Stieleria sp. JC731: one gene and its partner. The protein of the gene in region 1 interacts with the protein of each later gene in a pairwise test. Links are inferred from orthologs where the notes say so. Each region holds a gene or a part of one and is shown on either strand. Other genes may lie near its edges. The genes, in order: LOC67_RS26150 and gyrA.

Region 1 (3,422 bases):
ACTCGAAGAAGCCTACGGGTACTTCGATGATGCGATCGACGTCGCTCCGCACTTGAGCATCGAAGCGGAGTCGCTGAAGGGGCAACACCCTTTGCTGTTTGCCCATGTTCGTGACCTTGCCGACCAGATCGCCGAAGTCGATGTCCAGCGAGAAAGCCAGATCGAAAAGATGATTCGAAAATTCGAGGGCTTTAAAACCGAATTCGAGTCACACGAGGAATCCGAGCTGAAACTGATCCTCGATTCCTTCGATGACGATCTCGGCGTTGGCGACTGATCTTTGCAGAACAACCCCACTTGCCTAGCTAACCAAGTGGGGTACGACCAGGCTACCTGGGCACGTCACATGGCGTCGCGATACCGGTCGGAGATGGGTACCGCAAGCCGGTGTCCAAGGGGCGGCGAACACGGCTCCGCCTTGATCCTTGAAAAAACATCAAAACCCCATGTTTTACGAGGTTTGCGCAACCACACACGCCTCGCGACCGAGCCCTAAAAATGCTAGAATCGGCGTTCTAAATGCAGCCCTCCGGGCGATGCCCGCCGAAGGGCAGCTTCCGGAGGTGCGACGAAGATTCTCCGCCTCCTTGATAGGGTTCTATGAGCGACGCCTCCTCCCCAGAACCGGCTGATTCCGAACCGATCGAATCGACTCCTTCGCCCGCGGCCCCGATGTCGACACCGGCTGCGAATGAGCAATACACCGACGAAGACCTCAAGCACTTGTCGGACTTGGATCACGTTCGAAAACGCCCCGGGATGTACATCGGCGATACGTCGGCTCGTGGGCTTCACCATTTGGTCTACGAAGTCGTTGACAATTCTATCGATGAAGCAATGGCTGGATTTGCCAGTAAAGTTTCAGTTGTCGTCCACACCGATGGCAGCGTCACCGTCGAAGACGATGGTCGCGGCATCCCCGTGACCCAGCACAAAGAACTATCCGTCGAAATGGGGCGTGAAGTCAGCACCCTGGAAGGCGTGATGACGGTTCTGAAGTTCGGCGGCAAGTTCGAAAAAGGTGCCTACCAAACCTCCGGTGGTCTGCACGGCGTCGGCGTCACCGTGGTGAACTTTCTTAGCCAGTGGGCCGAAACCGAAGTCAGCCGCGATGGCTTTACTTGGAGCCAAGAATACGAGCGTGGTGTCGCGACCGGCCCCGTCGTCAAAGGCCGCGAGACGAGCAAGACAGGCACCAAAACCACATTCAAAGCAGACTCGCAGATCTTTTCGGTGACGAAGTACAGCTTCGACACACTTAACAAGCGACTGCAAGAACTTGCCTTTCTCAATAGCGGCGTCCGCATCACATTCCTGGACGAACGCAACGGAGAAGGCGGTGACTTCCGCTACGACCGTGGTATCACGGAATTTGTCGAACACCTAAACCGCGCCAGCGATCCACTACACGCTGATGTGATCTCCATCGTCGGTGAAAAAGACGGCTGCCAGTTTGAAATCGCACTTCAATACAGCACCGAATACACCGAAAACGTTCAGTCGTATGTCAACAACATCCATACGATCGAAGGCGGAACGCACGTTAGCGGTTTCCGATCGGCGCTGACCAGGACGCTGAACAACTACGGCAAAAAAGAAAACCTGCTGAAGAACACCGCCCTTAACGGTGACGACATCCGTGAAGGCATCACTGCGGTGATCAGCGTTCGCGTCCCGCACCCGCAGTTCGAAGGCCAAACCAAAACCAAACTGGGAAACAACGAAGTCGAAGGCATCATCGCTGCTGGCGTCGGCGAGCAACTTGCCAAGTACCTCGAAGAAAACCCACGCACGGCGAAATCAATCGTTCGCAAGGGCTTGCTCGCCTCCGAAGCTCGCGAGGCGGCTCGCAAGGCGAAAGACTTGCTGCGCAAACGCAAAGATGCACTCGGCGGCGGCGGCCTGCCCGGCAAACTGCGTGACTGCATCAGCAAAGACATGAAACGCTGCGAACTGTACCTGGTGGAAGGTGACTCGGCGGGTGGATCCGCCGAAGGCGGTCGGATGCGCGACTACCAAGCGATCCTTCCGCTACGCGGTAAGATCATCAACGCCTACAAAAGTCGCGAAGACAAGGTACTGGCAAACGAAGAAGTCCGTTCGATGATCCAAGCCATCGGCACAGGGATCGGCAACGACCAAGACATCTCCAAACGCCGCTACAACAAAGTCGTCATCATGACTGACGCGGACGTTGACGGAAGCCACATTCGGACGTTGTTGCTTTGCTTCTTCTATCGGCAAATGTACCAACTCGTTGCCGATGGGCACGTCTATGTCGCCCAACCTCCACTGTTCCGCGTCACGCAAGGCAAGAACAAGTACTACGTCCAAACGGATGAGGAAATGAAAGGCCAGTTGCTTGACCGCGGTCTAAGCGACACCATGTTCGAAGCCGAAGACGGTCGCCAAGTCGAAGGCGAAGCGATGCGAAAACTTTGCTCCGCACTCGCTGCAATCGAAGATGCCATCCTGGCCTTGGAACGACGTGGCGTTTCGCTGCGAGTCCACGCCCAACGGCTTGACCCAGTTTCCAACAAGCTGCCCGCGTGGCTGCTGACTTACGGAAATGACGAGCACTGGTTCCAAAGCGTCGATGAGGTCCAAGAACATCTCACCGCCAACGAACTTGTCCTCGACGACGAAGCGAACCAAAACACCGAAGGCGACACCGAGAACGGTGAAGAAGCCCCCGTGGACACTCGCCAAATCGCTCACCTCGCCGAACTGCACGAAGTCCGTACGATCAACAGCGGTCTGAAAGACCTAGCAGTCCTAGGGTTTTCGATCGATGACCTGATCCCGGCTGACCGAACGGGGATGACCACACCGCGATTTGAACTCGTCCGTGGTGAAGACATCCGCCGTCCGCTCGAAGACCTTCGCGACTTGCTACCCGAAGTACGTGCGGCCGGTGAAAAGGGACTTCAAGTCACCCGCTTTAAAGGACTAGGCGAAATGAACGCGGAGGAGCTCCGCGAGACGACGCTTGATCCGACCAACCGTACGCTCGTCAAAGTGAACATGAAAGACGCCGGTGCGGCTGACGAAATGTTCCGGCTTTTGATGGGCGACAAGGTTGAACCTCGACGCGAATTCATCGAAAAGCACGCGTTAGATGTTCGCAACCTCGACGTTTAGTCATCAAGGAAGCCGGCAATGATTGCCAGCGTCCAAACCATCAAAGGCCTGGGATTCAGCAATGAACCCCAGGCCTTTTTTAGTTGCTGAGCACAAACTTCGATCATTCAAATCGATTCGCCATTACACTGAGCGGAAAGTATCCGGTTCAAATTACATGACTATCGTTCGGATCGGATGTCAGAACTGACCGGGCAGATGAAACGCAGAGAGAAGGAGAACGCAGAGTTTTCGGTTGGAAGCAGTCGGGCCGCCATCTGCAGATAGACTTTAAAACCATG
Region 2 (3,500 bases), on another replicon or contig:
ATCACGCCGGTTGGTCAACAAATCCGCCAGCTGGCGAGTGTCAATCCGCTAGCTGGCTAGAGGCTCAGCGCGTGAGCGAAAGCTCTGGAGTGACTGCCGCTCCGCAGTGCCAGCGTCGTTGTGAAAAAGGGTGAATTTTGGTATCCTTAGCGATTCTCGCTGAGCCCGGAAAGCACGGGTTTTTAGCGGCTTTTCACCCTCCCGCTAGGACACCAAGTGGCAGACGAAAACGACGACAACTCGCAGGACGACGAGAACGGCTCTGGCGGCTCTCCGCAGACCGACGGCGAAGGTAGTGGCGGTGATCATGATGGGGGCGAGGGTGCCCTTCGTCTGATCGATTTGCCGATCGAAGACGAACTTCGTGAAAGCTATCTGACGTACGCGATGAGCGTGATCGTCAGCCGAGCTTTGCCAGACGTGCGTGACGGATTGAAGCCCAGTCAGCGACGTATTCTTGTCGCGATGAATGACTTGAACCTGGGCCCGGGCAGCAAGCGTGTGAAGTGCGCCAAAATCTCCGGTGATACGTCAGGTAACTACCACCCGCACGGTGAGTCGGTCATCTATCCAACCCTGGTGCGTATGGCCCAGGAATGGAACATGCGTTCGCTGCTGATCGACAAGCAGGGTAACTTCGGATCGATCGCGGGGCTTCCGCCAGCGGCGATGCGGTATACCGAAGCTCGTTTGTCGGCGACCGCCGCGGCGATGCTCGATGACCTCAAGCTGGATACCGTTGATTACGTTCCGACGTACGATGAGGCTCGTACTGAGCCAACCGTACTGCCCAGCAAGTTTCCGAACCTATTGATCAACGGTTCCGGTGGTATCGCGGTCGGGATGGCGACCAGTATCCCGCCACACAACCCTACGGAAATCTGTGATGCGGTCATCAAGCTGATCGACGAGCCGGAAACGAGCATCGATGAGCTTTGTGAAATCGTTCCCGGTCCTGATTTTCCAACCGGCGGTATCATTTGCGGCCGAGCGGGGATTCGTCGTGGTTACAAGACCGGGCGCAGCACGATCGTCGTCCGCGCCAAGTGCCACATCGAAGAGATGAAAGGTGCGCGGCATCGGATCATCGTTTCGGAGATCCCGTATCAGCAGTACCGTGACCGCGTCGTCGAAAAGATTGCCTCGTTGGTCAACAGTGACCGTATCAAAGGCATCTCGGGAATCCGTGACGAGTCGGACTTGAAAGAGCCCGTTCGTCTGGTCATCGAGCTGAAGCGAAACGAAGATCCTGATGTCATCCTCAATCAGCTGTATCAGTTTTCGCCGCTACAAGACACGATCTCGCTAATCTTCCTGGCGCTGGTTGACGGCAAACCGCGTGAGTTGACGCTGAAGGAAATGCTGACGGAATTTATCCGTCACCGGGTTACCGTCATTCGTCGTCGAACCCAGTTCTTGTTGGCCAAAGCGCGTCGCCGCAAGCACACCGTCGAAGGCTTGTTGTTGGCACTTGCCAATATCGACGAGATCATTCAGACCATTCGTAGCAGCCGTACACAAGCCGAAGCGAAGCAGCGTTTGATGGGAATCGAGTGTCCTGCATCGATGATGGAGCGAGCGCTCGGTGATGCCGGCTTTAAAGAGTTCCAGTTGGAACGTGGCGAATCGGATAGCTACACGCTGACCAGTGTCCAGACCGACGAAATCCTCAAGATGCGTTTGGGGCAGTTGGTCAACCTTGAGCAAGAAAAGCTTACCGACGAACACAGCAAGTTGCTCGAAGAGATCGCTGACTACGTTGATATTCTCGGCAGCCAAGCACGCGTCTACGGGATCATCAAAGATGACCTCGAAGAAATGAAGCGTCGCTTCGGTTCTCCACGAAGGACCGAGATCAGCAACGAAGAGCTTGGTAACTTCGACCTCGAAGATCTGATCACCGAAGAAACCATGGTGGTCTCGATCAGTCACGAGGGGTATATCAAGCGTACGCCTTCAAGTGTTTACAACACGCAGCGACGTGGCGGTAAGGGACTCAAAGGTGCAAAGACGGATAGCCAAGATCCGATCGAGCACTTGTTTGTTGCCAGTACACACGCCTACCTGTTGTTCCTGACGACAACCGGAAAGGTTCGTTGGCAAAAGGTTTATGACCTGCCACAGTTGCCACGTGATGCAAAGGGACGAGCGATCGTCAACTTGTTGTCGCTCGAAGAGGGCGAAAAGATCGCTTCCTGCTTGGCCATCCGTGACTTCAATCAAGAAGGCTACTATGTCGTCATGGCCACCCGAAACGGGTTGGTTAAGAAGACTCCGCTTGAACAGTACAGTCGTCCCAAACGCGGCGGCATCATCGCGATCAAGCTACGTGAAGACGATGAACTGGTGTCGGCTGCTGTGATCGGACCGGGCGATGAAGTCATCTTGGTGACGTCTGCCGGCATGGCGATCCGATTCCGCGAGTCTGATGCTCGTCCGATGGGGCGTAACACGTCCGGTGTCAAAGGCATCAGCTTGGTCGGCGATGACATCGTTGTCGGTATGGTCGTTGCTGAGCCAGAGGCCACTTTGTTGACCGTTTGTGAGAACGGCTATGGAAAGCGAACTCCGTTCGGCCCACACGCGATCGAAGACGACGGTGATTCCGATGCGGACTCCGATGGCGGATCGTCATCAGCTCGCTATCGCACGCAAAAGCGTGGTGGTAAAGGTTTACGCGATATCAAAACCAGTGATCGCAACGGCAAAGTGATCGCGATCGCACGTGTCGACGATCAGGACGAGATCTTCCTGATGACCGGCAAAGGTAAGATTCAGCGAATCGCTGCCAAAGACGTCAGCGTGATCGGTCGGAATACTCAAGGCGTACGCATCATGAGCATCGACGATGATGATTCGGTGATCGCTGCCGTGCGAATTCCACCAGAAGAGGACGCCGAGGAAGGCGACGTTATCGAAGGCCACGTGGTCACTGAAGGTGCGGAACCAGAAGACGACGCATCAACACCTCAGCTGGAAGGCCAAGCTTCCGATACCGACGTCGAGCCTGCCGATGACGAGTCTACCGAAGGCGGTAGCGAAGAATAGTTCCGAAGCGAGCTAACTTCCTACAGGACTGTCTAGCAGCCTGTTGATTTCTATTGTCGCCTTTCACTCCGTGAGAGCAGCGTTCTTGCCCGCTGGTTTTGCGGAGCAGAAGGCGACAGTGTGCGAGGCCATGCCTGAGTACCAACAGGTCACTCGGCAAAACATCAATCTCTTGGGCAGCCTTTGGGAGGCTGCCTGATCTGCGTTCGAACTCAAGGCACATAGGGCTTGGCCCCACGGCCTTGCTGGCTGTGCTTTGTTAGCTAGAGTGCTTTACTAGCTAGGGTGACAGCGACTCAAGTCCACAGCGCAGAACGTGATCGTTAGCCGCGACGAACTGCGTTTGGTCCATTCGTCTGGCTAGGATCTGCCAGTGATCACGATCGGCCGCCAGCAGCTGCGCTAGCGACGTTGGCGTGTCGTCATCAATGCGAACGCGATTGGCTAAGATC

What was found.
Region 2: the proteins of LOC67_RS26150 (region 1) and gyrA interact in binary tests that used the Escherichia coli proteins (3 or more experiments, as listed by UniProt). The link is inferred for Stieleria sp. JC731 from one-to-one orthologs.

What each region holds. Positions count from the first base shown.
Region 1 is NZ_JAJKFQ010000029.1:377,476-380,897, forward strand. The notes cover bases 309-3,406. They hold LOC67_RS26150 (DNA gyrase subunit B), read left to right. Parts: upstream 309-672; coding sequence 673-3,141; downstream 3,142-3,406. Also shown: hemerythrin domain-containing protein, read left to right, coding at 1-277. UniProt on the Escherichia coli protein: DNA gyrase negatively supercoils closed circular double-stranded DNA in an ATP-dependent manner to maintain chromosomes in an underwound state.
Region 2 is NZ_JAJKFQ010000002.1:612,970-616,469, reverse strand. The notes cover bases 73-3,248. They hold gyrA (DNA gyrase subunit A), read left to right. Parts: upstream 73-387; coding sequence 388-3,048; downstream 3,049-3,248. In the rest of the region: hypothetical protein, read right to left, coding at 3,329-3,500. UniProt on the Escherichia coli protein: A type II topoisomerase that negatively supercoils closed circular double-stranded (ds) DNA in an ATP-dependent manner to maintain chromosomes in an underwound state.